One region of the Dysosmobacter sp. genome, then DNA from elsewhere that is predicted to be linked to it. Evidence: riboswitches for the same ligand, from Rfam matches in the RefSeq annotation. Region 1 holds a riboswitch; each other region holds the start of a gene.
The links. A riboswitch is a leader RNA that binds a small molecule or an ion and turns the genes downstream of it on or off. The one in region 1 is predicted to bind lysine.
Positions count from the first base shown of each region.

Region 2: another riboswitch for lysine. It lies ahead of ACT67G_RS05685 (Na+/H+ antiporter NhaC family protein); the one in region 1 lies ahead of dapA (4-hydroxy-tetrahydrodipicolinate synthase).
Region 3: another riboswitch for lysine. It lies ahead of ACT67G_RS02675 (transporter substrate-binding domain-containing protein); the one in region 1 lies ahead of dapA (4-hydroxy-tetrahydrodipicolinate synthase).

Region 1 is NZ_DAWBAJ010000038.1:6,104-15,696, forward strand. It holds gene ACT67G_RS09275 (sugar ABC transporter substrate-binding protein) at 1-275, shown strand, start outside; gene ACT67G_RS09280 (sugar ABC transporter ATP-binding protein) at 500-1,933, shown strand; gene ACT67G_RS09285 (ABC transporter permease) at 1,935-2,963, shown strand; gene ACT67G_RS09290 (Gfo/Idh/MocA family protein) at 3,097-4,116, opposite strand; gene ACT67G_RS09295 (ComEC/Rec2 family competence protein) at 4,173-5,123, opposite strand; gene dapD (2,3,4,5-tetrahydropyridine-2,6-dicarboxylate N-acetyltransferase) at 5,292-5,987, opposite strand; gene dapB (4-hydroxy-tetrahydrodipicolinate reductase) at 6,054-6,773, opposite strand; gene dapA (4-hydroxy-tetrahydrodipicolinate synthase) at 6,770-7,657, opposite strand; lysine riboswitch at 7,778-7,947, opposite strand; gene ACT67G_RS09315 (M20 metallopeptidase family protein) at 8,114-9,214, shown strand; gene ACT67G_RS09320 (helix-turn-helix domain-containing protein) at 9,348-9,578, opposite strand.
Region 2 is NZ_DAWBAJ010000015.1:8,516-18,108, reverse strand. It holds gene ACT67G_RS05690 (uracil-xanthine permease family protein) at 1-774, shown strand, start outside; lysine riboswitch at 916-1,088, shown strand; gene ACT67G_RS05685 (Na+/H+ antiporter NhaC family protein) at 1,167-2,924, shown strand; gene ACT67G_RS05680 (biotin--[acetyl-CoA-carboxylase] ligase) at 3,065-4,063, shown strand; gene ACT67G_RS05675 (chromate transporter) at 4,154-4,696, shown strand; gene ACT67G_RS05670 (chromate transporter) at 4,693-5,313, shown strand; gene ACT67G_RS05665 (SH3 domain-containing protein) at 5,474-6,430, shown strand; gene ACT67G_RS05660 (ABC transporter ATP-binding protein) at 6,544-8,301, shown strand; gene ACT67G_RS05655 (YlmH family RNA-binding protein) at 8,288-9,085, shown strand; gene ACT67G_RS05650 (DUF896 domain-containing protein) at 9,098-9,307, shown strand; gene ACT67G_RS05645 (5-bromo-4-chloroindolyl phosphate hydrolysis family protein) at 9,311-9,593, shown strand, end outside.
Region 3 is NZ_DAWBAJ010000005.1:71,190-80,782, forward strand. It holds tRNA gene ACT67G_RS02640 (tRNA-Thr) at 1-2, opposite strand, end outside; gene tsaD (tRNA (adenosine(37)-N6)-threonylcarbamoyltransferase complex transferase subunit TsaD) at 712-1,725, opposite strand; gene ACT67G_RS02650 (GNAT family N-acetyltransferase) at 1,745-2,338, opposite strand; gene rimI (ribosomal protein S18-alanine N-acetyltransferase) at 2,292-2,795, opposite strand; gene polA (DNA polymerase I) at 2,851-5,508, opposite strand; gene ACT67G_RS02665 (hypothetical protein) at 5,644-6,030, shown strand; gene ACT67G_RS02670 (phosphatase PAP2 family protein) at 6,089-6,625, opposite strand; lysine riboswitch at 6,796-6,967, shown strand; gene ACT67G_RS02675 (transporter substrate-binding domain-containing protein) at 7,112-8,035, shown strand; gene ACT67G_RS02680 (amino acid ABC transporter permease) at 8,130-9,020, shown strand; gene ACT67G_RS02685 (amino acid ABC transporter ATP-binding protein) at 9,022-9,593, shown strand, end outside.

The DNA of each region.
Region 1 (9,593 bases):
GCGCCATGAACGCCTGCAAGAACGCCGGTGTCACCGACGTCACCATCGTTGGCTTCGACGGCAACGAGTCCGCCGTGGATCTGATCCTGGCTGGCGAGCTGATCAAGGCTACCGTGGCTCAGCAGCCCTATGAGATGGGCTATCAGGTGGTTGAGGCCGCTGTGAAGGCCATCAACGGCGAGACCGTGGAAGAGACCATCAACGCCCCCGTTGAGGTCGTCACCGCTGAGAACGGCCAGGCTTACCTGGACAACCTGGCTTCCATGAAGGGCTAAGCGCTCTGCTTTTGAAAACTGCATTGTCGCTACATAGCTGACAAACTGATGGAGGATATGGCGGCAGAAGCATCTGCCGCCATTCCTCTTGACATGCTCCCCCCGCCGGAGCGGGGATCCGCAAGAAATCAGGAAAATGGAATCGAGGTAATGACATGAGCGAATACGTCGTTGAACTGAGGAATATTACCAAGCTTTTTCCTGGTGTCGTCGCATTGAAGAATATGTCCATTGGCATCAGACCCGGTGAGATCCACGGTCTGATCGGAGAAAACGGCGCCGGCAAATCCACACTGATCAAGGTACTCACCGGCGTCCACACTCCGGAGGAGGGAGACATCTTTGTTGACGGCCAGAAGGTCGTTTTCAAGAACCCTGTTCAGTCCCGGGAAGCGGGCATCGCCTGCGTCTATCAGGAGCTGAATATTGTCAAGCAACTGCCTGTCACGGATAATATTTTCATGGGGCGCGCCGTGAAAAAGGGTCTCCTTCTGGATTACCCCAGAATGTACAAGGAGGCCGAGGAAGCCCTGAAGACTCTGGGCCATCCTGAAATCGACGTCAAGATGGAGTGCGGCAAGCTGGGCGTCGGCCAGCAGCAGATGGTGGAGATCGCCAAGGCCGTCTCTCTGGACGCCAAGCTCATCATCATGGATGAGCCCACCTCTTCCCTGGGCAAGGAGGAGATCGAGCAGCTGATGGAAACCGTCCGCGGCCTGAAGGCCAAGGGCGTGGCCATTCTGTTTGTCTCCCACAAGCTGGAAGAACTCTTTGCGCTGTGCGACCGCGTCACCGTTATGCGTGACGGCGAGCACATCGTCACCGAGGATATCGCCAACATGACGGAGGATTCCCTCATCACCGCCATGGTAGGCCGTACCCTGGACAACCTCTATCCCAAGGAATTCGGCACCAAGGGCGACGTGTGGCTGGAGGCCAAGAACCTCAACGAGGCCGGCGTGCTCCACGATGTCTCCTTCAAGGCCTATGCCGGCCAGATCACCGGCTTTGCCGGCCTGGTGGGTGCCGGACGGACTGAAACCATGCGAGCCATCTTCGGCGCCGACAAACTGGACGGCGGCGAAGTTTACATCAAGGGAGAGAAGGCCCATATCCACTCTCCCAAAGACGCCATCAAAAAGAAGATTGCCTTCCTCACCGAAGACCGCAAGGGCCAGGGCCTGGTATTGTCCCTGGATGTGCGCACCAATCTGATCCTGGCCAATATGAAGGGCTTTTCCAACGGGCCTTTCCTGGACAGCAAGCAGATCGAGAAGGCCGGCCAGGAAAACGTGGCTTCCCTGAAGATCAAGACCCCCTCTCTGGACGAGGTTACCGCCCAGCTTTCCGGCGGCAACCAGCAGAAAGTGGTTATCGGCAAGTGGGTCAACACCGACGCCGACATCTTTATCTTTGACGAGCCCACCCGTGGTATCGACGTGGGCGCCAAGATCGAGGTCTACCACGTGATGAATGATCTGGTCAAAGCCGGAAAGTGTGTGATCATGGTCTCCTCCGAACTTCCGGAGATCCTGGCCATGAGCGACCACGTGGTGGTCATGCGGGGCGGCCGGGTCATGGCCAATATCGACCGTGACACTCCGCACTTCAACTCTGAAGACATCATGAAAGCGGCCTGGGGAGGAGAGTTAGACTAATATGAAAAAGAACAATTCTGCCAAAGAACTGCTGCAGAAGCTGGGAACGCTGATGGCGCTGATCATCCTGATCGTGATCTTCTGCGTCATCATGCCCGACAAGTTCCCGCGGGTCAGCAACGTCATGAACATTCTCAAGCAGGCATCCATCAACTGCCTCATTGCCTCCGGTATGCTGTGCGCTCTGATCACCGCCGGCATCGACCTGTCTGTGGGCTCCAACTGCGTACTGTGCACCTGCACCATCGGCGTGCTGATGCAGAACTTCGGCATTACCAATGCCTTCCTGCTGGCCATCTGCGGCCTGGCCGTGAGCACCTTCGCCGGCTTCATCAACGGCACCCTGCTCACCCGCCTGGATCTGCCCCATCCCTTCGTGTCCACCATGGGCATGAAGAACGTCCTCTGGGGCATCGCGCTGGTCATCACCGGATCCAAGTCCATCGGCTTCACCAACCAGGGCGTGGATGCCCTGATGTGGATCGGCGGCTCCTCCATCGGCACCACCTATAACGCCGACGGCACGGTGAACTTCCCCGGCATCCCCGTGAGCTTCATCCTGGTCATCATCGTGTTCATCCTCTTCGACATCTTCCTGAAGAAGTCTGCGCTGGGCCGCCAGATCTACTGCTGCGGCGGCAACCCCGAGGCAGCCCGTCTTTCCGGTATCCCCTCCAAGAACGTGCTGACCTTCGTGTACACCCTGTCCGGCTTCATGGCCGGTATGGCTGGTATCGTGTCCGTTGGCCGTCTGGCTTCCGCTAACGGCAACGCCGGTTCCACCTACGATAACGATGCCATCGCGGCCTGCATCGTGGGCGGCGCCTCCTTCACCGGCGGCAAGGGCACCATCTGGGGCACCCTCATCGGCGCTCTGCTGATGGCCGTCATCCGCAACGGCCTGAACCTGATGGGCGCTTCCAACGATATCCAGTACATCGTCATCGGCGCCGTCATCATCCTGGCCGTCACCATCGACGTTGTCCGTAACAAGATGGAAGCCAAGGCCCGCAAGATGGCCGCGGCCTGATCCTCTCTTTCGGAATATCTGCCAGTACCCGGAGAACATATGGTTCTCCGGGTACTTTTTTGTCTCCCACAAAAAAGATCCGCCTATCCAGGCGGATCTTTTCTTTCCGTTTTGAAAGGGAATCCAATCTCTTTCAGGGCTGGCGGATCTTGACCGGATTCCCTGTCCGCCAGGCCTCTGTGGTGGCGTAGCCCACGGCAGTGGATCGGACGCCGTCATAGACGGTGGTGCCGGGCCTGCGGCCGGTGCGCACACAGTCCACGAACTCCTGCATCTCCAGCAGATATGCCTCCCGGAACCGCTCCGGGAAGGAGGCCACGCACTCCGCCCGAACGCCGCCGGGGCCATACACCCGGGCCAGGTTTTTCTCCGGCACGGCGGAGATCCGCAGCGTCCCCTCAGTGCCCACGATCTCCGTCTCCACATGGTAGCCGTAGGGGCAGGTGCGGCCCACATGGACGGTGCCCATGGCGCCGTTTTCAAACCGGAACACCGCCAGGCCCGTCTCATCGTCCCCCGCCTGCCGGAACTCCGGATGCTTGAAGGTGGCGCCCAGGGCATAGACCTCCGATGTCTCACTCCCCAAGAACCAACGCATCAGGTCGATGTCGTGGATGGCGGCGTCCAGGAAAATGCCGCCGGAATTTTTACAAAAGCGGATGGCATCCTCCACCACCGCCTCCGGATCCAGACCCGTGGCCTTCACCAGATAGGGCGTGCCGATGACCCCGGCATCCACCTGCCGCTTGGCGTAGGCATAGGAGGGGTCGTAGCGGCGCATGAACCCCAGCATGAACACAAGCTCCGGGTGGCGCTCCACGGCAGCCTGGGCCTGGAGGCACTGGGCGATATCCACCCCCAGGGGCTTTTCGGAAAAGACGTGCTTTCCTGCGTCCAGTGCCGCCTCGATCTGCCAGCAGTGCTCTGAGGAGGTGGTGACCACCGCCACGGCGTCTATCTCCGCCTCTGCCAACATCTTGTTGAAATCCGTGTACAGGGCCGTCACCCCCAGCTGCCGGGCATATTCCAGGGTCTCCGGCCGGGTGGTGCAGGCAGCTGTCAGCCGGGCGCCGGGGATCTTGCAGGCGATGTTCTCCGCGTGGACCCGGCCCAGGCGGCCCAGCCCCGCGATGCCGATGCGCAGGGTATTCATTCTGTTTCCTCCTTCACAGTCAAAAACCGGCCCCCGGCAAACCGGGGGCCGGGCGTTCAGTCCAGACATACGGTGACAGATTCGTGATAGGCAGGCTCCACCAGTCCCGGCAGATGCACCGCGTCGGTGAAGTACACCTGGGGCACCATCTCCTGGAGCAGAGAGACGATATAGGGGTGAGGCCGCTCATCCGGCCGCTCCGACGCCACACATACCACCGCCGTCTGCGGCCGCAGCTGGGCGATGAGCTTGCGGGTGGTGGAGGAAAGGGAAGCATGATGGGGTACCTTCAGCACCTCACAGGGAGCCAGGGTGTCCGCCTCCCACAAATGGGCATAGGTATCTCCCCCCAGCACCACGTCCCGTCCCTTGTAATGGAGCCGCTGGCGCAGGCTGGAGACATTCATCATCTTGCTCCACTTCATCAGGGGATAGCACTCCCGCTCCCCGGCGAAAGCGGCGTCATACACCTGGCGCTGGCGTTTATAGAGGAAGGGATCCCCGAAGAGAATGTCCATGGAGAGATCCTCCGTCAGCTGCAGCGTCATCTGCTCCGTCCCGGGCAGGACGGTAAGGTGCTTCACCCGGCCGGGATGCTCCCGCAGGGCGGCGGCGTAGATCTCCAGACAGCGCAGCAGGTTCCGGGCGGTCTTATGGAGGGTGAGATCCCGGTCAGGCTCCAGAGGCGGGGCTCCGGCAGGCGGCACATAGGTGGCAGCCAGCTGCTCCACCTCCACTGCCTCCAGAATGCGGCCCAGGCCGCCGATGTGATCCCGGTGGAAATGGGTCAGCAGCAGCAGATCCAGCTTTTCCACCCCCTGTTTGCGCAGGAAATCCCCGGCGTAGATCCGGCGGGAGCTCTGGTCAGAGAGCGGGGGGTGATCGTCCCGCACCAGGTTATCATGTCCGCAGTCCACCAGCATGGCAAAACGCTGGCGCGTCCCCTCCATCTCCCGAATCAGAATGGAATCCCCGTTGCCCACATTGATGAAATCCAGTTGCAGCATGCCATCCCCCCTATGAATTTGTTGTACTTACGATACCACACCCGGTTGTCCCTGGCAACCGGAAAGGAGGCGGCAGCGGCGCCAAAATTTTCCTTCTATTTTTGACAAGCATGCGCAAAACGTCCCCCGCCGCATTGTGCGGCGGGGGACGTTTTCAGATGCCTGCAATCACAGCTTGCGCAGGGCGTCCACCAGGGCGGTCTTGCCCTCGGTCTTCTCGTCCTTCATCTTGACAATGCGGGCGGGGCTCCCGGCCACCACGGCCCCGGCAGGCACATCGTCAATGACCACGGCCCCGGCGGCCACCACGGCGCCCTTGCCCACCCGGATGCCCTCGATGACCACGGCGTTGGCGCCGATGACCACGTCGTCCTCAATGACCACAGGGGTGGCGGAGGCGGGCTCCACCACGCCGGCCAGGACGGTGCCTGCGCCGATGTGGCAGTTGTTGCCCACGGTGGCCCGGCCGCCCAGGACAGTGCCCATATCGATCATGGTGCCCTTGCCCACCACAGCGCCGATGTTGAGGATGGCGCCCATCATGATGACGGCACCCTCCCCAATCTCCACCTTCTCCCGGATGATGGCGCCGGGCTCGATGCGGGCCTTGACGTTCTTCATGTCCAGCAGGGGCACGCCGGAGTTGCGCCGGTCATTTTCCACCACGCAGTCCGTGATGATTGCGGCGTTGGATTCCAGAATGGGCCCCAGCTCGCTCCAGTCCCCGAAGACCACATAGCTGCCGGAGCCGCCGAAGACCTTGGCGGAGCCGAAGTCCACGGGAGCGGTGGTGTTGACATACACCTTCACCGGGGTCTTCTTTTCAGAGTTTGCAATATAGTCGATAATTTCCTGAGCGTTCATAGTCTGATAAACTCCTTTGGGCGCAGGTCGCGCCGAATTTGATGGCTCCCCGCGCCGGGGGGAACATTACTGACCGAAGAGAATGGCCTGCAGGTCGTAGACGCCGGGGGCCTTGCCCGGCAGCATCCGGGCGATGTGCAGCGCGCCGCTGGCGAAGATCTGGCGGCTGGCGGCCCGGTGAGTGAACTCCAGCTCCTCATCCAGACCGAAGAAGTGGACGGTGTGGGTCCCGGCCACAGTGCCGCCCCGGAGGGCGTGGATGCCCACCTCGTCCTTTTGGCGGCGGCCGCAGTTGCCCTCCCGCCCGTACACCGGGCGCAGCTCCCCGGCAGGGTCGATGGCGGAGAGCAGCAGCTTGGCGGTGCCGCTGGGAGCGTCTGCCTTCTGGTTGTGGTGGGTCTCGGTAATCTCAATGTCGAAATCCGGCTTCAGCACGCCGGAGACCGACTGGAGGGCCCGCACCAGCACGGCAACGCCCAGGGAGAAATTGGCGCTCCAGAGCACCGGCGCCGCAGTGCCTAAGCTCCGCAGCTGCTCCAGCTGCCCGGCGGTATAGCCGGTGGTGCCGGAGAGCAGCGGCGTGCCCGTGCGGCGAACGTAAGACGCCACCTCCGCCAGGGCCTCCGGCCGGGAGAAGTCGATGACCACATCGGCCACCTTCCCCATGCTGCCCAGCCGGTCCAGATCGTCGTGGCCCAGGGAGAGCACCACCTCGTCACCGGCGGCACAGGCCGTGCTCTCGATCAGTTTGCCCATTTTCCCCCGGCCGATCAGTAAGAACTTCACAGGATCCCAGCCTCCTCCATGGTCTTACGCAGCGTCTCCAGATGCGCCTGGCTCATCTCGCACAGGGGCAGGCGCATGGGGCCCACATTGAGGCCCAGCAGGTTCATGGCCGCCTTCACAGGGATGGGGTTCACCTCGATGAAGAGGTCGTTCATCAGCTGCAGGTACTTCAGGTGGTTTGCCAGGGCCCGGGCCTGGTTGCCCCCCAGGTAGTCCGCCACGATCTCATGGCACATACCGGGCATAACATTGGCGTAGACGGAGATGACGCCGCTGCCGCCGATGCTCATGAGGGGGATGGTGATGTCGTCATTGCCGGAGTACAGGGCGAAGTCCGGCCCGATGCAGTGGGCGATCTTCATGGCGTAGGACATATCGCCGCTGGCCTCCTTGATGCCGGCGATGTTGGGGTGGGTCGCCAGGCGCTCCACTACGGAGACGGGAATGGAGCAGCCGGTGCGGCCGGGGACATTATAGAGCAGGCAGGGGATGTGCACCGCGTCCGCCGTGGTGGCAAAGTGGCGGTACATGCCCTCAGGATTGGCCTTGTTGTAATAAGGGGCAATGAGCAGCAGGGCGTCAGCCCCCATGTCCTGGTACTGGATGCTCTTTTCCACCTGGGTGGCGGTGCAGTTGGAGCCGCTGCCCACGATGACCGGCACCCGGCCGTTCACCACCTTGATGGTGTGGGCCACTACGGCGGCATCCTCCTCGTGGGACATGGTGGAGTATTCGCCGGTGGTGCCCAGCGTCAAAATGGCGTCGGTACCGGCGGCGATCTGGCGCTCCAGCAGATTGGTCAAAACCTCGAAGTTCACGCTGCCGTCCTCATGGAACGGAGTGATCATGGCCACAACGGATCCCTGCAGATGTTCGAATTTCATGTTGAGTGTCCTCCATACTTTTCGTTTTTTCGCCGCCCGGAAGAGGCGGGCAAATAAAAAGTCGGTAGAGACACGCCCCTACCGACAGCTCGTCACATGCGAAACGCACGGAGTTCCCTGTTAGCGGATAGCGCCCCCGCGGGCTCTCGTCCGCGGACAGTGCCGGAAGTCTTCCTCCCGATCCCACCTCCCGGCCACGCCTGACCGGAAAGTTCGGCGGACTTGCCCCCCGCACGTTCTCTGCCTGCCGGCTCCCGTGCGCTCATCGCATCCGCGCCTCTATCTCATTTTTCGCTATCATACCACCATCCCCCACCAGTTGCAAGAGTGAATTTGAAAAATCATCCAATAGATTACAAGCAGGTTAAAAATGCGCTCTTTCCCTGTTCCCCGCCGCCGGAACGTGCTATGATGGGGAAGAAATCAAATTGCTGCCTGCGAGGAGGTCGATCCCACATGTCTTGCGTAGCGTACCGCCGCCATCTGCACCAGATCCCGGAGCTGGACAACCGGCTGCCGGAGACGGTGGAGTACGTCAAATCCATTCTGGAGCCTCTGGGCGGAAAGGTCTTTACCCCCATTACCGGGAGCGTGTGCGTCTATTTTGACGCGGGGAAATGGGATACCGTGGCCTTCCGGGCGGATCTGGATGCCCTGCCGGTACAGGAGGAAACGAGCCTCCCCTTCGCCTCCGCCCATCCCGGGATCATGCACGCCTGCGGCCATGACGGTCACACCGCCATGATGCTCACCCTGGCGGAGTATACCGCCGCACATCTGGCGGAGCTGCCCCGGAACGTTCTGTTTTTGTTCCAGCCCTCGGAGGAGACCACCGGCGGCGCCAAGAAGCTCTGCGAAGCAGGCGTGCTGGAGCGTTACCGGGTGCGGCGCATCTTCGGCGTGCACCTGTGGCCGGGCCTCCCTGTGGGGGAGGTCTACTCCCGCCCCGGCCCCATGATGGCCCGCTCCAGCGAGGTCACCGTCACCGTGGAGGGAAAAAGCGTCCACCTCAGCCGGGCGGCGGAGGGCCGGGACGCCCTGACGGCAGGCATCGAGTTCCTTCAGCGGGCCTACGATATGATGGACTCCCTGCCCAGCGGCGAGCCCCGGGTACTGCGCTTCGGCAAGATGGTCTCCGGCTCCGTGCGCAACGCCGTCAGCGGCCACACGGTGCTGGAGGGAAGCCTGCGCACCTACCGGGAGGATATCTTCCGCTTCTGCCGCCAGCAGCTCCAGGACATCGGCAAGTCCCTGGCGGCGGAGACCGGGTGCGCGGTCAGCGTAAACCTCAGTGAGGGCTATCCCGCTGTGTGGAACCACGAGGAGCTCTACGCCAAGCTCTGTGCCCAGCTGGGTGCCGACGCCCCGCATCTGCTGGAGGCTCCAGCCCTGGCAGCGGAGGACTTCTCCTTCTACCAGCAGTTTACCCCCGGGGTGTTCTTCTTCCTGGGAGTGGGCAAGACGGCGGAACTCCACGCGCCGGACTTCTCCTTTGACGACGAGGCCGTGCTTCCCGCCGGGGTAGAATTCTTGAAAAAGCTGCTGCTGCTCCCCTGAGGGCACCGCGGTTTTCCACCATACATACACGTTGCAGGCCCCGGCGGAGCGGCCGGGCGCCGACAACGGCCCGGCAGTGTCTCTGGACGAACATGCAAAACCAGCGGACGGGAAGAACCCGTCCGCTGGTTTTTTATTGGTGTCTGCTTTTGGGGTAAGGAGTCCGCTCATCAGTGCGGCCCAGCAGATAGTCCACGCTGACGCCGTAGAGATCGGACAGCTTCAACAGCACGTCCACCGGCAGAGGCAGCTTCCCCAGTTCATATTTGGAGTACGTGGTCTGGCGCACCCCCAGATACTCCGCAACTTTCGTCTGGTTCCAGTCGCGATCCTCCCGCAGGTCCCGGATTCTCGAAAAAATCATATTCATCACCGGTTC
Region 2 (9,593 bases), on a different contig from region 1:
ATCCCCATCCTGCTGGGTGTGGTGGGCTCCTATATTGTGGCGCTTGTGGCCGGTAAGGTGGATTTCTCCAGCCTGGCCGGTACCAGCATCATCGGTTTCCAGCCCTTTATCACCAATTTCTCCGGCAGTATCGCCAAGTTCGACGTCTCCGCCATTTTGGTGATGGCTCCCATCGCCATCGCCTCCATGATGGAGCACATCGGTGATATGTCCGCCATCTCTGCCACCGTGGGCGAGAACTTCATCGAGGATCCCGGCCTCCACCGCACCCTGGTGGGCGACGGCATCGCCACGGCTCTGGCGGGCCTCTTCGGCGCTCCCGCCAATACTACCTACGGCGAGAACACCGGCGTGCTGGTGCTCTCCCGGGTCCATGATCCCCGGGTGATCCGGCTGGCTGCCATCTATGCCATCGTCCTCTCCTTCAGCCCCATGTTTGCCGCGTTTGTCAGCTCCATCCCCTCTGCCATCATCGGCGGTGTCAGCTTTATCCTCTATGGCATGATCTCCGCCATCGGTGTGCGGAATGTGGTGGAGAACCAGGTGGACTTCACCAATTCCCGCAACCTCATCATTGCCGCCGTCATCCTGGTGTGCGGCCTGGGCTTCACCGGCGGATTGACCTTCCACATCGGCGAGGTCTCCATTACCCTCACCTCCCTGGCCATCGCCGCCATTGCCGGTATTGCCCTCAACGCCATTCTGCCCGGCAACGACTTCCACTTCGGTAAGACCGCAAACTCCGATACCGCTGCCTCTCTGGGCCGGTATTAAGCGGACAAGTTTACAGCTGCTGCGCCCGTCCCGGGGCTCCGGGGCGGGCGCTTGCTCGTTTCCCACATCGCAAAAAACACAAAAAATGCGGGAAAATGGTTGACTTTTTGGGGATATCTTATATAATGAACAGGCAACTAGACCCATGATAGAGGCGCGGGCTTCAAGAGTACCCCTCTCCGACGGCAGGACACCGGGGGAGACGGGAAAGGGGAGACCGCCGAGGCGCTGCTCCGCTGCCTGGCGGGGAAGAGCCGGGCCGTCGGAGAACATCCGGCGGACTGTCACCCCCAAGGTGGAGCGCTGTCATGACCCATGGAGCTTTCCCCGGTGCCTGTATGAAGTCATGATGGATATCATGGCTTTATTTTTTTGCGTGAGGAGAGAGTATCATGAGAAAGAACCTGCGCCGCTTGCTGCCTCTGCTGGCACTGGTGGTTCTGCTGGCCACGGCCATGTCCGTGACCGCCTTCGCCGCCGGAGATCCTACAGAGGAAGCCGGCACCAAGATGATTGAATGTCCCGACTGCGGCGGCAGCACCGCCTGTATGGAGTGCTACGGCCTGGATCCGGAGTGCGCCGCCTGCGGCGGCAGCAATGTCTGCGCCACCTGCGGGGGTACCGGCTATGTGGAGTCTCCCAGCCATTTTTTCAACACGGCCCTGAGCCTGCTGCCTCCGGTGATCGCCATTGCCCTGGCCCTGATCACCAAGGAGGTATACTCCTCGCTGTTCATCGGCATTGTGGTGGGCGGACTGCTGTATTCCAACTTCTCCTTTGAGGGGACAGTCCTCCATGTATTCGAGAGCGGTATCGTCTCCGTGCTGTCCGACAGCTATAATGTGGGTATCCTGGTGTTTTTGGTGATCCTGGGCGCCATGGTGTGCCTGATGAACAAGGCGGGCGGCTCCGCGGCCTTCGGGCGTTGGGCCCAGGGACACATCAAGTCCCGGGTGGGAGCCCAGCTGGCCACCATCGTCCTGGGCTGCCTGATCTTCATCGACGACTATTTCAACTGTCTGACGGTAGGCAGTGTCATGCGGCCTGTTACCGACAAGTACAAGGTTTCCCGGGCAAAGCTTGCCTACATCATCGACGCCACCGCCGCCCCCATCTGCATCATCGCCCCCATCTCCTCCTGGGCTGCTGCTGTGGCGGGCTTTGCTGAGGACGGCCAGGGCCTAAACCTCTTCATCCGGGCCATTCCCTTCAATTTCTACGCCATCTTGACGGTGGTGATGATGGTGGGCATGGTGCTCATGAAAACGGAATTCGGCCTCATGGGCAAGTTTGAGGAGAACGCCGTGGAAAACGGCGACCTCTTCTCCGGCTCCAACCCCTACGCCATGATGGATGACGAGGTGGTGGAGGACAAGGGCCGGGTGATGGATCTGGTGGTGCCCATCGTGGTGCTGGTGATTTTCTGCGTCATCGGCATGATCTACTCCGGCGGATTCTTCTCCGGCGCCAGCTTTGTGGATGCCTTCTCCAGCTCTGACGCCTCTGTGGGCTTGATGCTGGGCTCCGCCTTTGCCCTGGTGGTGGCCTTTATCTACTATCTCATCCGTAAGTCCATGTCCTTCCGGGATATGATGAACTGCATCCCCGAGGGCTTCAAGGCCATGGTTCCCGCCATTATGATCCTGACCTTTGCCTGGAGCCTGAAGGCCATGACCGACTCTCTGGGCGCCAAGTATTTTGTCCGGGATTTCGTCCGCAGCTCCGCTGACGGCATGCAGATGTTCCTGCCGGCCATCGTGTTTGTGGTGGGCTGCCTGCTGGCCTTTGCCACCGGCACCTCCTGGGGTACCTTCGGCATCCTGATCCCCATTGTGCAGAATGTCTTCCCCATGGATAACCCGCTTGCCATTGTGTGTATCTCCGCCTGCATGGCCGGCGCCGTGTGCGGCGACCACTGCTCTCCCATCTCCGACACCACCATCATGGCCTCCGCCGGTGCCCAGTGCGACCACGTCAACCACGTGTCCACCCAGCTGCCCTATGCCATCACCGCAGCGGTGGTGAGCTGTGTCAGCTACATCGTGGCAGGCTTTATCCCCAACGCATTCATTGCCCTGCCTATCTCTATTGTGCTGATGATCGGCACTCTGCTGGTCATCAAGACCCTCCATGCCAACAAGCGCATTTGAACCAGCAGACCCACAAGCGGATCCATGGAATCTCCATGGATCCGCTTTTTGGGGAAAGCTGCCGGCGGGATGGGACAGTCGGGTTTACAAAAGGTAAAGATCGTGTTAAACTAATTCGGTATGCGTCAGGGGGGACTGCCATGAGCCGTCAAGCTGTTTTGGATTTTTTGCGTAGCCAACAGGGGAGTTTTTCCTCCGGAGAGGAGCTCAGCCGCCGCTTGGGCCTCAGCCGGGCCGCGGTTTGGAAGGCGGTGGAAGCCCTCCGGCGGGATGGTTACACCATTGAGGCCCGGACCGGGCTGGGTTACCGCCTGGCAGGGACGCCGGACGCCCTGACGGAAGCCGAGATCCGGGGCCTGCTGGGAAAGACGGAAGTGGTGGGCGGAACCCTGTACTGCCTGGATCAGGTGGATTCCACCAACACCTACGCCAAGCAGCTGGCTATGGCAGGGGCGGCGGACGGCACCGTGGTTGTGGCTGACTGCCAGACGGCTGGCCGTGGGCGCATGGAGCGCCGCTTTGAATCGCCTGCCGGACAAGGTATTTACCTGACCGCCCTGCTGCGCCCGGAGTTGCCGCCGGAGCGGCTGATGCCTGTGACAGCGTTGGCCGGTGTGGCGGTGTGCGAAGCCGTGGAGGAAGTATGCGGCGTGCGTCCCATGCTCAAATGGCCCAACGACCCGGTCCTCAACGGCAAGAAGCTCTCCGGCATCCTGACGGAGCTTTCCCTGGAGGCGGAGACCGGCCGGATGCAGTATCTGGTGGTGGGCATCGGCCTTAACGTGGGGCAGGGAGAGAAGGATTTTCCGCCGGAGCTGCGGCAGGTGGCTACATCGCTGCGTCAGGAGCTGGGAACGGCCGTGTCCCGGCCGGCGCTGGCGGCGGCGGAGATCCGGGCTCTGGATCGGCTGTATAAGGCCCTGCGGACAGGCGATCTTCAGGCATACCTGGAGGTCTATCGCCGGGACTGCGTGAATCTGGGAAGAACTGTCCGGCTGCAGGGGCCTGCCGGAGAGGAGACCGCCACCGCCGTGGGGATCGATGACGAGTTCGGTCTGGTGGTGGAAGACGGCACCGGAAACCGGAAGACCATCCGCTCCGGGGAGGTCTCTGTCCGGGGATTGTACGGATATGTGTGAAACCAAAGTCCGCAAGGAGACTTTGGCCAGGCAGCCTCTGAAAGGGGGCTGCCGCTATTTGCTGCGCGGTGAGGCGCGGGGGAGGATGCTATGAATATTTACCTGCAGTTGTTTTTGACATTCGCCAAGATCGGTGTGGTGACCTTCGGCGGCGGCGCAGCCATGCTTCCCATTTTGCAGCGGGAAGTGGTGGAGAACAAGCACTGGGCCACGGAGGAGGAACTGGTGGACTACTACGCCATCGGCCAGTGCACTCCCGGCATCATCGCGGTCAATACCGCCACCTTTGTGGGTCAGAAGCTCAAGGGCCTCTCCGGCGGTATCTTTGCCACGCTGGGCATGGTATTTCCCTCCCTGGTGATCATCTCCATCCTGGCGGGCCTCATCACCAACTTTGCGGATCTTGCGTGGGTGCAGAATGCCTTTGCCGGCATCCGGGCCTGCGTGTGCGTGCTGATCTTCAACGCCACAGTGCGTCTGATGAAAAAATCCGTGGTGGATAAGCGCACGGCGGTGATCTTTGTAGTGGTGCTGCTGGGCAGTGTATTTCTGGATATCTCCCCGGTGTGGTTCGTGCTGTGCTCGGCGCTGCTGGGGATCATTCTCAAGGGATTGGAGGCCAAACGGGCATGATTTTCATTCGGCTGTATTGGGAATTTTTCAAGACAGGCCTCTTTGCCGTAGGCGGCGGTATGGCCACCCTGCCCTTTTTGCAGGACATCGGGGAGTCCACCGGCTGGTATACTTACGCGGATCTTATGAACATGCTGGCGGTGTCGGAGTCCACTCCCGGCCCCATCGGCATCAACATGGCCACTTACGTGGGCTTCACCATCGGGGGTGTCCCCGGGGCGGTGATCGCCACCATCGGTGAAGTGACACCCTCCATCATCGTGATCCTGATTGTGGCGGCCCTGCTCAAGAGCTTCCGGGAGAACCGCTACGTCAACAATGGGTTCTACGGCCTGCGTCCGGCTTCCACCGGGCTCATCGGCGCCGCAGGCGTCACCATCATTCTGGAAGTGCTGACCCACATTGAATCCCTGGGTTCCGGTGACGGGATCATCAACCATTTCGCGCTGGAGAGCGGCATGGGCCTGGCGGATATCCTCAACTGGCCGGCTCTGGCCCTGGCGGCGGTGATTCTGGTGCTGACCAACTGGGTCAAGCCCACCAAGAATCTGCATCCCATTATTTTCATCATCATTTCCGCAGTGGTGGGTGTGGTATTCCACTTTGGCGGAGTCTAACAAGCCCCTGTGCGCCGGACACCATGTGTCCGGCGCATTCGTTTTTTCAAGCTGCGGTTTTTCCCGGAAAATCGACATGCGGACTTGACGGGGCGGGAAAAAGCCGATATTATGTAAATTGTAAAATTGTTGACATCCGGGAGGAGGAATCCCTTTGGCTATGAAACGCTGCCCCATCTGTGGGGAGAAATATTCGGAGACTTATAAAAAGTGTCCATTCTGTGAGGAGGAAGAGGCTCTGCAAAGCGGCGGCCGGATCCAGCGGGGCGGCCACCGGGCCGGTAAGCGGGCCGCGTCCCGAGGACAGCAGCCCAATCTGCTCAGCCCCATTCTGGTAGTGCTGATTATCATTATGGCTGTTTTGCTGGTCTATCTGCTCTTTGGCGACAAGATCCAGGACAAGCTTGCCGGGGAGGGGGATACCTCCCAGCAGACGGAGGAGATCACCCCTGTGGAGCCGGATATCACAGATGAAGGGGAGACAGAGGGCGTGATGCCCGACGATGAGGATCCCTCCGGCCAGACGGATTCCCAGACCGGTGAGGAAGATACAGACCAGGAGACTACCACTACGCCCTCGGATGTGGACAGCCTCCCGGAGACGCTGACCATGTCCTATCTGGGTACCCCCAAGACGGAGTTTACCATGTCCGTGGGCGACGCCCCCATTCCGCTGACGGCCTCCGGCGGCAACGGCAAGTATACCTGGAGCAGCAGCGATGAAAAGGTGGCCACCGTCTCCTCCGACGGCAAGGTATCCGCCGTGGCGGCGGGCCGGGCCACCATCACCCTGACGGACGGTTCCGCCAAGGGCACCTGCGTGGTGATCGTCAAGGGCGGCTCCACCGGTACCTCCACGTCTGCCGGCACTTCCACCGGCTCTTCCACGGGCGGCGCCTTGAAAGCCGGCGCCGCGGTGGTGGTCAACGGCGGCAACGGCGTGTTCGTGCGCTCCGGCCCCGGCACCAGCTATGAGGCCCTGGCCACCGTTTCCAACGGAGCCAGCGTCCAGATCGTGAAAAGCGCCGGAGACGGCTGGTATCAGATCACCTTCGCAGGCAGCGGCGGTGCCGATACCACCGGATACATGAAGGGCGACTATCTGGCCAACTCGTAAAGATGTGTGCAATCTCCCCGGATGTTACGGCATCCGGGGAGATTTGTTGCGCCGGGGGCGGAAGTATGCTATGATAAAACGGCAAACCAATACCGAAAAACAAGGAGACAGTCATGACCACCCAAGAGTTCCAGGAACGCTCCCATTTCCGGATCTTCCTGTCCTATTTCATGCCTCACCGGCGGCTTTTCCTGCTGGATATGTTCTGCGCCCTGCTGATCGCCCTGATCGATCTGGCGTTTCCCTATGTGTCCCGCTGGTGCATGTATGAGCTGCTGCCCCAGAGTGCCTACGCCACCTTTTTCGCCGTCATGGCGGTGGTATTCTGCGCCTTTGCCCTGCGGGCGCTGCTGACTTACGTGATCTGCTACTGGGGCCATACCTTCGGCATCCTGGTGGAGGCGGATATCCGCCGGGACCTGTTCCGCCACATGCAGGAGCTGAGCTTTGACTATTATGACCGCAACCGCACGGGCCAGCTGATGAGCCGCCTCACCGCAGACCTCTTCGATATCACAGAGTTGGCGCACCACGGTCCGGAGGACATCTTCATCTCCGGCGTCACCATCGTGGGTGCCTTGGCGGTCATGTTCACCATCCAGTGGCGTCTGGCGCTGGTGATCGCGCTGATTCTGCCCGTTTTCTTCCTGGTGGTCTGGCGCTGCCGCCGCTCCATGAGCGAGGCATCCCGCCGGGTGAAGCAGCGCACCGCCACCATCAACGCCGACATCGAGTCCGGCCTCTCCGGCATCCGCACCGCCAAGGCCTTCGCCAATGAGGAGGCGGAGATGGAGAAGTTCGATGTCTCCAACAACAGCTTCAAGACCTCCAAGCGCCAGTTCCACAAGGCCATGGGCCGGTTCAACGCATCCATGGAGTTCTTTTTGACCATCCTCTCCGTGGCGGTCATTGCCGCCGGCGGCTTTTTCATCATGCAGGGGCAGATGGACACCGTGGATCTCATTACCTTCAGCCTCTATATCACCACCTTTGTCAACCCCATCCGGAAACTCTCCAACTTTGCCGAGCTCTTTGCCAACGGTACGGCGGGCCTGGGCCGGTTCGTGGAGCTGATGCGGGAGGAGCCCGCTCTCAAGGATGCTCCGGATGCCAGGGTGCTGGCCAACGTGGCCGGCCAGGTGGACGTGGACCATGTGAGCTTTGCCTATCAGGATGATCTGGCGGTGCTCCACGATGTGGACCTCCACATCCGCCCCGGCGAGACCGTGGCCCTGGTGGGGCCCTCCGGCGGCGGAAAGTCCACCTTGTGCCAGTTGATTCCCCGGTTCTATGACGTCACCTCCGGCGCCATCCGCATTGACGGACAGGATGTGCGGCAGGTGACCCAGGAATCCCTGCGCCAGAACGTGGGCGTGGTGCAGCAGGAGGTGTTCCTCTTTGCTGCCAGCATTCTGGAGAACATCCGCTACGGCCGCCCCGGCGCCACGGAGGAAGAGGTGGCTCATGCCGCCAAGCTGGCGGAGATCTATGACGACATCGTGGCCATGCCCGAGGGCTTTAACACCTATGTGGGAGAGCGGGGCACCCTCCTCTCCGGCGGGCAGAAGCAGCGGATCTCCATCGCCCGGATCTTTTTGAAAAATCCCCCGGTGCTGATCCTGGACGAGGCCACCTCCGCCCTGGACTCCGTCACCGAGGCCCGGATCCAGCAGACCTTTGAAAAGCTGGCCAAGGGCCGTACCACCATCATCATCGCCCACCGGCTCTCCACCGTGCGCAACGCCGACCGCATCGCTGTCATCGAGGACGGCCGCATTGCGGAGCTGGGCTCCCACCAGGAGCTGATGGACAAAAACGGCGCTTACGCGGAGTTGGTGCGCACGCAGGAGCTGGGACATGGAGAAGAGTAAGCTGTTGGACCGCTGCGGCGCCCTGGGGGAGGACCGGCTGCTGCTGGCCAAGATCCTGGACCGGGCGGAGCAGGCCCGCAGCCGCAATATCCCCGCCTGCACCGACTTTCTCAGCCCCCAGCAGCGGCTTCAGGCGCTGGACCTCCTGCGTTTGGCAGGTATTGGAGAAAACGCCTTCGTCTCCCTGGGCGGGTATCCGCAGGCGGAGCGAAACGTTTTGCTGTTCCTGCCGGATTGGCTGGAGGCGGAGGACGCGGAGAGCCAGAGCCCCCTGCGCTGCCTGCGGGCGGCCTTCCGGGAGGAGGACGGCCTCACCCACCGGGATATCCTGGGCAGCCTCATGGGCATGGGCATCGTCCGGGAGAAGGTGGGGGATATTCTGGTGAGCCCCGGGAGCTGCGACCTTATCGTGCTGGAGAGTGTGGTGGAGTTTCTGCTGCAAAGCTGGGACTCCGCTGGCCGGGCCCGGCTGCACGTCACGGAGATCACGGCTGGAGAACTGCACATCCCCCAGGCCCGGTTTGAGGAGGTGCGGGACACGGTTTCCTCCCTGCGGCTGGACGCCGTGGCCTCCACAGGGTTCCGCATGGCCCGGGGCAAGGCAGCGGAGCTGATTGCCGGCGGCCGTGTCCAGGTGAACTGGCGGGAGTGTACGAAAGGGGACAAGCTGCTCTCGGAGGGGGACACCGTCTCCGCCCGGGGCTTTGGAAAATTTCAGCTGGCCCAGGTGGGCGGCGTCACCAAAAAGGGGCGCATCTCCATCGTGGTCAAGCGATACGTGTGACAGGAGGATCGTATGGATCAAAAGCAGATCGACCGGATCAATGAGCTCTCCCGGAAAGCCCGGTCTCCCGAGGGACTGACGCAGTGGGAGGAACAGGAGCGGGCCGCCCTGCGCCGGGAATATATCGATTCCGTGCTGGGGAACCTGCAGGGCCAGCTGGACCACACCTATGTGATGGATGAACAGGGCAACAAGCACAAGCTGAAGAAAAAGGGGGAGTGAGCTGTGGCGGCGAAGAGAAACAAGAAAAACAGCGACGCGGGAAGCTGGGTGCTCATTGTCATCCTTTTTGCCATTGGCCTGTGGCCTATTGCGCTGATTTTGCTGTTTTTCAAGCTCTTTGGCAAGGACGAGAAGAAAAAGCGGGTGGCGCCGCCGCCATTGAACACCCAGATCCCTTATCAGCCGGATTCTGGAGAAGCCTCGGAGAATGCCCAGCCCAGCAAGGCCCGCCGGGCTGCCCGCAAGGTCACAAAGTCCCCCTCGGAGAAGACCTCCACCGCCCGCT
Region 3 (9,593 bases), on a different contig from region 1:
GCAAATCAATTTTTGAAAGAACGAAAAAGGTTGTCAGAAGTATCAAAATCCGCCGCTTACACACTCGAGCGAAAGTGATTTTAGCACACTTTCCCAGGAACGTCAACACCTTTTTCAGGAGTCTTTCCGAATATGCGCCACCGCCCGTATAATACAGTACGTATTTTTGAAGGAAGTCCTGCATTTTTTGTTTGACTCTTTTGTCGAAAATCTGGGAATGTTGGCGCGTCAAGCAGAAAATATGGCGATTTTATCTCGGATTTTTTTCTCTTCCCCACAAGAATTTTCGCTATGTTTTTCCTGGGTTTTCCAGTTTTCGTCTTTTGCAAGCTTTTTTTGATATTAACATAAAATAAAGTGCAACCTATTTCTACAAAAAGTTATTCACATTTTCCACACGCTTTTCCACATTCATTTTTCCCTTATATATCAGTTATTTTATTACTATTTTCCATTTAATGTAAAACCTGCAAACTGACTTTTTCACCATGTAATATTTTGATTTTAATTTACATAATTTTTTATCTGCATTTTAATTTCTCCCTTTTCTCAAAAATTATTTTGAAAATCCACATTTTTTGCAAATGAAACCCTGACGCCGTCAAAAAAGCAAGCTTAAACGCTTTACATGCAATCTCATCTGTTTTTCAAATATGCAAAAATGCAAGGGGAGCGGCGCTTAAAGCGCTGCTCCCCTTGTCCGTTTTCTCCTCACGCCCCCTGAGAGATGTCCCGGGTAGCGTAAGCATTGAGTTCCATCCCCGCTGTGTGCCCGGCCAGATACTCGTAATACCCCTGGGCACCGATCATGGCGCCGTTGTCCCCGCACAGCTTCAGCGGCGGCAGATACAGCCGGCACCCCTCCCGGCGGCAGGCTGCCTCCAGGTCGCCACGGATGATACTGTTGGCCGCTACGCCGCCGGCAGCTACGATCACCTTGCGTCCCGCCTGACGGGCCGCCGCCATGGCACGGGGCACCAAGGCATCGCTGACCGCCTGGGCAAAGTCCCGGGCCAGGGCTGCCCGATCCAGCTCCTGGCCTACCTGCTGGGCATGGTGAGCCAGGTTCACCACCGCGGTTTTCAACCCGGAAAAACTCATATCCAGCTCCGCACCGTCCACATGGACATGAGGCAGCTGGTACACGCCGCCCTTGGAGCCCTGCGCCAAATCGTCCATAGGCTTTCCGCCGGGATAGGGCAGCTCCAACACCCGGGCAGCCTTGTCAAAGCACTCGCCGGCAGCGTCGTCCCGGGTTGCCCCCAGGATGTGCATATCCGTGTAATCCGCCACATCCACCAGCAGCGTATTGCCGCCGGAGATGGCCAGAGCCAGGAAGGGCGGTTCCAGCTCCGGGAAGGCCAGGTAATTGGCGGCGATATGGCCTCGGACATGGTGCACCGGGATCAACGGCACTCCCAGCCCGTATGCCATAGACTTGGCGAAGCTCAGCCCCACCAGCACCGCGCCGATCAGCCCTGGGGCATAGGTGACTGCCACAGCGTCGATATCCTGCCGGGTGCAGTTTGCCTGGGCCAGAGCCTGCTCCGTCAGGGCGGCGATGACCTCCACGTGCTTGCGGGAGGCGATCTCCGGCACCACGCCGCCGTAAAGGGCGTGCATATCCGCCTGGGAGGCCACCATATCCGAGAGCTCTCTGCGGCCGTCCTCCACCACCGCCACGGCAGTCTCGTCACAGGAGGACTCAAATGCAAGGATCTTCATTGGGTCTATTCCCTCTCTTTCATTCGTTCCAGGCCACTTTGGGCAGCGGCTTGGCGCCGGGCGCCCGGGGGATGCGCACATACCGGGCGTATTTGTCCGGGGAGAATCGCTTCAAATAGATATCCCGGTGGGCCTCCATGAGCCGCTGATCCGCCATGGGCTGCTCCGCCCAATACAGTGTCTTGTAGGGCACGCCGAACATCTCCGTATCGTACCCGGCCAGCCGGGCGTGGTTGCGGGCATAAAATCCCAGCCGCCGCCGGGCCATGTCGGGGTCCGGTGCGTATTCCGGCATCTCACTCTCCCCCAGGATCACCATACCCGGCTCCGCCTCCAGCATCTTCCCGATCAGCAGCGCCCCCACGCCCCCATTGCGGCAGCGGGGGGAAACGCACAGATAATCCAGCAACGCCCAGCCCGGGTCTCCCAGCCACAAAAAGCACTCTCCCACGATCTCCGATCCGTCAAAGAGGCACCAGGGCCGGTAATACCCGTCCTCCAGCATCCGGCGGATGATCCGCAGGGGCTTCAATTCCGCCGCCGGGAAAGAAACTTTCAGATGGGCGTCATACACCGTCTCCAGCTGTTCCGGCGTCGGCAGCTTCAGCTCCATAGTCAAACTCCTTCGTCATGATGATGGCATCCTCCTTGGGATGCTCATAGTAATTCTTCCGGCGGCCCACACTGCGAAAGCCCAGCCCGCCGTAAAGGGCGATGGCACCGTAATTGGATGCCCGCACCTCCAACGTCAAAAAGGCCAGGTGATTGCCTTTGGCGAAGTTCAAAAACACCGCCAGCAGCTGCCCTGCCACTCCCTGACGACGATACTCCGGCTGCACCGCCACATTGGTGATATAACCCTCGTCCAAAATCACCTGCAAGCCGGCATAGCCCGCCACGTGGCCCCCGTCGTCTAGAGCCACCAGGAAGGCGGAGCAGGCGTTGTCCAGCTCCTCTGCCAGCATGTTCCGGGACCAGGGGGTGGAAAAACAGACCTGCTCCAGCTCTGCAATCTCGTCCAGATGGTCGGCATTCATGGGCACGATACGCACATGCATTTGTTCTCTCATCGTTTTCTCCTCTCCGCCCGCAGGCGGCAACTTGGATTTTGTTCCGCTTCCCGACTCAATCCTTGGCTTCCAGCCAGTTTTTGCCCCAGTGGGCTTCCGCTGTCAGGGGCACAGAAAGGGTCACCACCCGCTCCATCTCCTCGGCCAGGATCCGGGCCACCTCCGGGGCATCCGCCTCCGGGCACTCCACGATCAGTTCGTCGTGAACCTGGAGCACCAGCCGGGCCTGGGGCAGGTCATCTTTCAGCCGCCGCCACACGGCGATCATAGCCAGCTTCATGATGTCCGCTGCCGTGCCCTGGATGGGCATATTCAGCGCCACCCGCTCACCGAAGGCGCGCAGGTTGCGGTTGGAGGAGGTGAGCTCCGGCAGATCCCGCCGCCGGTGGAACAGTGTCTCCACAAAGCCTGTCTCCCGGGCCTTTTCCACCACGGCGTCCATATACTTCCGCACACCAGGGAAGGTGGCAAAATACGCCTCCATATATGCCTTGGCCTCCGCCACCGTGGAGCCGATGTCCTGGCTCAGGGAAAAGGCGGAGATGCCGTAGACGATGCCGAAGTTCACCGCCTTGGCCCGGCGGCGCATCTCATGGGTCACGTCCTGGGGCGCCACATGGAACACCTTGGCCGCCGTCTCGGCGTGAAAGTCCCCGCCGGAGAGGAAAGCCTCCCGCATCCCCTCATCGCCGGAGATGTGGGCCAGGAGCCGCAGCTCGATCTGGGAGTAGTCCGCATCCACCAGCACACACCCATCGGCGGGAATGAACATCTTGCGGATCTCACTGCCCAGGTCCGTGCGGGTGGGAATGTTCTGGAGATTGGGCTCCGTGGAGCTCAGGCGGCCGGTGGCGGTCACCGTCATCTGGAAAGAGGTACGCACCCTGCCGTCGCTGTCCATGGCCTTGAGCAAACCGTCGGCATAGGTGGACTTGAGCTTGGTAAGCTGGCGGTACTCCAGCACCGCCCCCACGATAGGGGCCTCATAACGGAGCTTTTCCAGCGCGTCGGCATTGGTGGACCAGCCGGTCTTCGTCTTCTTGCCGTGGGGCAGGCCCAGCTTGTCAAAGAGGATTCCCCCCAGCTGCTTGGGGGAGTTGATGTTGAACTCCTCCCCCGCCATATCATAGATCCGCTGCTGAATCTCCCCGGCCCGGGCGGAGAGCAGCTCTCCAAAGGTGGCCAGAGCCCGGGCATCCACCCGGCAGCCGGCCAGCTCCATCTCCGCCAGTACCCGGCAAAGAGGCATCTCCACCGTTTGGAGCAGATCCCACAGATCCTTCTCCCGGAGCTTGGGGACCAGTGTTTCGTACAGGGCGTCCACCGCCGCGGCGTATCGATCGAAGCTGGCCTGGGCCGCCGCCGGGTCTCCCAGCAGGGAGAAGGCGTCCTTTTCCAGATGGAGAGGCTTGGGCAGCTCCTCATTGTAATAAGTCACAAAGAGGCGCGCCAAGTCGTAGCTTCCCGCCGTTGCGTCCAGCAGGTAGGCCGCCAGGGCTGTGTCAAAGATGAAGCCCTCAGCAGGGAGTCCATTTTCCAGCAACGTGCGCATGAGGTCTTTGACGTTGTGGGAGACCTTTTTGATATCGGCGGAGAACAACGCCCGCAAAAGGCCATTCCAATCCCCCTGATACTGGTCGAAGAACAGCTCCGCCGTCAGGGCAGTCGTCTCCCCGGTCCCGCACACCACCGACACGCCGGTGAGGTCCGGCAGGGCCAGCAGGGCCACGTGATCCGCTTTCCGCCACAGGGAGAGCAGTTGCTCCGCCTGCTGCGGCTCCGTCACCTGCTCTACTGTCACGGTAAAGTCCGCGGCTTTTTTCTCCGCCGCCTGGGCAGCCGGTTCCGCTGTAAGGCCGAAGCGCTCGATGAGCTTGGTGAACTCCAGGCGCAAAAAGAGGGGGTACGCCGCCGGGCCGGGGTCACGCACCAGATTGTCCTCCGGGCGGAACTCCAGCGGCGCGTCGGTGGCAATGGTGGCCAGCCAATAGGAATGGCGGGCGCTCTCCTCCCCAGCGGCCAGTTTTCGGATGGCGGCGGGCTTTGCCTCGATGTCCGGCATCTTCTCGTAGAGGGTCTCGATGCTGCCATACTTCTGGATGAGATCCATGGCGGTCTTCTCTCCCACACCGGGGACGCCGGGGATGTTGTCGGAGGCGTCCCCCATGAGGGCCTTGAGGTCGATCATGTGGATGGGATCGAAGCCGTATTGTTCCCGGAAGGCCGCCGGAGTCATGTCCTTGGTAGTGGTCTGGCCCATGCGGGTTGACACCAGCTTCACCTTGGTCTTGTCGGTGATGAGCTGCAGGGAGTCCTTGTCCCCCGTCACCACCACGCACTCCCAGTCCGATGCCTCACACTTGCGGGAAATGGTGCCAAGCAAATCGTCCGCCTCCCATCCCTCCAGCTCATAGCGGGGGATGTTCAGGGCGTCCAGGACTTCCTTGAGCACCGGCATCTGCATGCGCAGCTCCTCCGGCATGGGCTTGCGGGTGGCCTTGTACGCCTCGTCCGCCGTGTGGCGGAAGGTGGGGGCGTGGACATCGAAGGTGACGCACACCGCGTCGGGCTTCTCCTCCTCCCGCAGCCGCAGCAGCGTGGTGAGAAAGCCGAACACGGCGTGGGTATAGAGCCCGTCCCGGGTGGTAAGGGGGCGGATGCCGTAATAGGCCCGGTTGATGATGCTGTTGCCGTCAATGGCCATGAGCTTCATGGGATTGCCTCCTGGAATGAATTCACAGATTAAAATAGTATACCCCAAGTTTTGCCTTTGCGCAAGGCGGGCCTTGACGGCGGCGGGATTTCTGATAAACTGAATCCATACATTTTCCCACAAAAGGAGACTCCCATGAAAGATCCCCACACCCTGCTTTTGAAAATCACCCGGATTTTGGAACTGGTGCTGGCCGCCGCCATTCTGGTGGTCATCGTGGCCGGCGCCGTCATGCTGTTCTATCAGACTGCCGCGGACCTCACCGCCGTGCCGGAGAGTTTCTCCGTGGGAGATTTCCTCTCGGGAGCGCTGCTGCTGGTGATGGGACTGGAGTTTGTGAAGATGCTGGCTCTCCACACCGCCGCCTCTGTCATCGACGTGCTGCTCTTCACCATCGCCCGGCAGATGATCGTCACCCACGGCAGCTCCCTGGATACCCTCCTGGGGGTAGGCGCCGTGGCGGGGATCTTCGCCATCCGCAAGTTCCTCCACCCCGGCGAGGAGGACGGCACCCAGCACTGATTTTTCCCAAAAACAGCGCACCAGCCGCGGACGGCATTGCGTCCGCGGCTGGTGTTTTTTAGGGAAGGCGTCCCGTCCGGTGGTAAAGGACTTTCACCAGATACGCGCCGGCATACCCCAGAGCTGCGCCCAGCAGCGCTCCGCAGAGCACGTCGCTGGGCCAGTGGACATACAGGTACAGCCGGGAAAAGGCGATGACCACCGCAACTGCCAGGGCGGGCTTCCACAGCCGGGAGCCGCTGGCCTTGAGAGCGAATACCGCCGCAAAAGAGGCCGCCGTGTGTCCTGAGGGGAAAGAGGCATCCAGAGGAGGGGCCGTCAACAGTTCCACGGCGGTATTCACCGCAAAGGGCCGGATGCGGCCCACCAGGGGCTTGAGGATCAGATTGCAGCAGATGAGGTCCAACACCAGGGCGCATCCCACGCTCCAGCCCTGGCGGCGGGTCTTGCGGAAGAGCACCAGCACCACCGCCAGCAAAATCCATAGCTCTCCGTGGTTGCAGGTCCAGCTGACGGCAGGCAGCACCGCATCCAGAAAGCCGCAGCGAAGATGGGCCTGGATAGCGTCCAGAATGGCCAGTTCAAAATTCTGCACGAAAAACTTCCTTTCTTTCAGCGTCTGGCTCTACACTACCATGCCCTTCCCACAGACGCAACGTCTTTTTTTCCGGTTTTTCCCGACAGGATGCACAAAATTTCCAATATTTCCAATTCTGCCCGTTGACAGCGCTCCTTCCTGGTGGTATGATGCCCTCAAAATTGAATCGCTTAGATAGAGGCGCGAGGTTCATCAGTACCCTCCGGCAAGGCCAGGCAGCCGCCGGGCGGGAAAGGGGACATCGCCGAAGTGTTTTGGAGCTGCCTGGCTCCGGGGCGCTGGGCCGTCGGGAAATACCCGCCGGACTGTCACAAGACTTTGTGAAGCGCTATCAATGGCTGTCGGAATCCTTGCGTCATTCCGCCTTTTCCATGGACCGCTTGACAAAGCGGTTCATTTTTTGTTCTCCGGCCCCAGCGGCGGACGGCGGGAGAACCGGTTTTTTCACGCCGCAACAATCAATTTTTTGGAAAGGTGACGAAGATGAGAAGATTTGTAACTTTGCTGCTGGCCCTGTGCATGGCCCTGTCCCTGACCGCCTGCGGCGGCAGCGACACCACCGAGACCACCACCGACGAGGAGACCACCCAGACTGAGGGTACCGAGGCGCAGACCGATACCAGCGACATCCCCGGCCTGGAGGACGGCGTATTCACCGTGGGTATGGAGTGTGCCTATGCTCCCTACAACTGGACCCAGATGGATGATTCCAACGGCGCTGTGCCCATCTCCAACGTGCCCGGCGCCTATGCCAACGGCTATGACGTCATGATCGCTCAGAAGATCTGCGACGCCTACGGCTGGGAGCTGGAGGTCGTCTCCAGTGCATGGGATTCCCTGACTCCCGCTGTCCAGGCCGGCACCATGGACGCCAACATCGCCGGCCAGTCCATGACTGCTGACCGTATGGCCGAGGTGGACATGGCAGGCCCCTACTACTACGCCACCATCGTGTGCGTGACCACCAAGGACAGCCCCTATGCCTCCGCTACCTCCATTGCAGATCTGGCCGGCGGTACCTGCACCGCCCAGTCCGGCACCATCTGGTATGACTCCTGCCTGCCCCAGATTGAAAACGCCAACCTGCTGGCTCCCGCCGAGACTGCTCCTGCCATGATCATGCAGCTGCAGACCGGCACCGTAGACTTCATCTGCACCGACATGCCCACCGCCATGGGCGCTGTGGCCAAGGACGACAGCCTGGTGATCCTGAACTTCTCCGGCACTGACGGCGACTTCCAGTTTGCCACCGAGGAGGAGCGGGCCGAGAACGTGAACATCGGCATCTCCGTCCAGAAGGGCAACACCGCCCTCAAGGACGCCATCGACGCCGTCCTCTCCACCATGACCGAGGATGACTTCAACACCCTGATGGACGAGGCCATCGCCGTCCAGCCTGAGGTCTAAGTTCCCGGCAGACCTGTAATTTTACACACGTGCCTCCAGCCCTGAACGGGGCTGGAGGCTGCCGTGTCTTTAACGAAAGGAGCGAATCCCCTCCATGGAAAAGCTGTTGGAGCTGGGTCAGGACATCGTCGTACTCTGGACCAAGTACTCTCCCATGTACTGGAACGGCATCAAAAACACCATCATCCTGGCCGTTGTCGCCACGGTGATCGGCTGCATCATCGGCCTGGTGTGCGGCATCCTCAACACAATCCCCTACGCCAAGAATGATCCTCCCGTCAAGCGCTTCTTTTTGAAGCTGGTGCGGGTGATCGTACGGATCTATGTGGAGGTCTTCCGGGGCACCCCCATGGTGCTCCAGGCCGTGTTCATTTACTACGGCCTGCCCTATTTCACCGACGGACAGGTGGCCTTCTCCGGCAACAGCGGCATCTGGCTGGCCTCCATCATCGTGGTGTCCATCAACACCGGCGCCTACATGGCCGAATCCGTCCGGGGCGGCATCATCTCCATTGACCCGGGCCAGACGGAGGGCGCCAAGGCCATCGGCATGACACACGTGCAGACCATGACCTCCGTTATTCTGCCCCAGGCCATCCGCAATATCATTCCCCAGATCGGCAACAACTTCATTATCAACATCAAGGACTCCTCCGTCATGTTCATCATCTCCTTTACGGAGTTCTTCGCCGCCCACCGCTATATCGTGGGTGTCAACAACATGTACTTTCCCTCCGCGGCCATCGAAATGGTGGGCTATCTCACCATGACCCTCATCGCCTCCTTCGCCCTGCGGTGGATCGAAAAGCTGCTGGATGGCTCCGACAGCTACGAACTGGTGCAGACGGATTCCCTGACCATGACCGCCGGGACTTACAGCCATCCGGACCGGGGCACCCCCTTCGACGAGCACAGCAAGGAGTACCGGGAGCGCACCAAGCAGGCCCTGAAAAACCGCAACGGCAGCACGAGAGGAGATCGCTGATATGGGTGAACTGATTTTAGAGGTCCGGCACCTCTCCAAGGCGTTCGGCACCAACCAGGTACTACGGGATATCGACTTCACTGTGGACAAGGGAGATGTCATCTCCATCATCGGAGCCTCCGGCTCCGGCAAATCCACCCTGCTGCGGTGCATCAACCTGCTGGAAACCCCCACCTCCGGGGAGATCCTCTACCACGGCCAGGACGTGGCCGGCCGGGGCGTCAATGCCGCCAACTACCGCTCCCATGTGGGCATGGTGTTCCAGTCCTTTAACCTCTTCAACAACATGACCGTGCTGGAAAACTGCATGGTGGGCCAGGTGAAGGTTCTCAAAAAGAACCGGGAGGACGCCCGCAAGAGTGCCATGAACTATCTGGAAAAGGTGGGCATGGCTCCCTATATCAACGCCAAGCCCCGGCAGATCTCCGGCGGCCAGAAGCAGCGGGTGGCCATCGCCCGGGCCCTGGCCATGGATCCGGAAGTGCTGCTCTTTGACGAGCCCACCTCCGCTCTGGATCCGGAGATGGTGGGTGAAGTCCTCACCGTCATGCAGGCCCTGGCCAATGAGGGCAT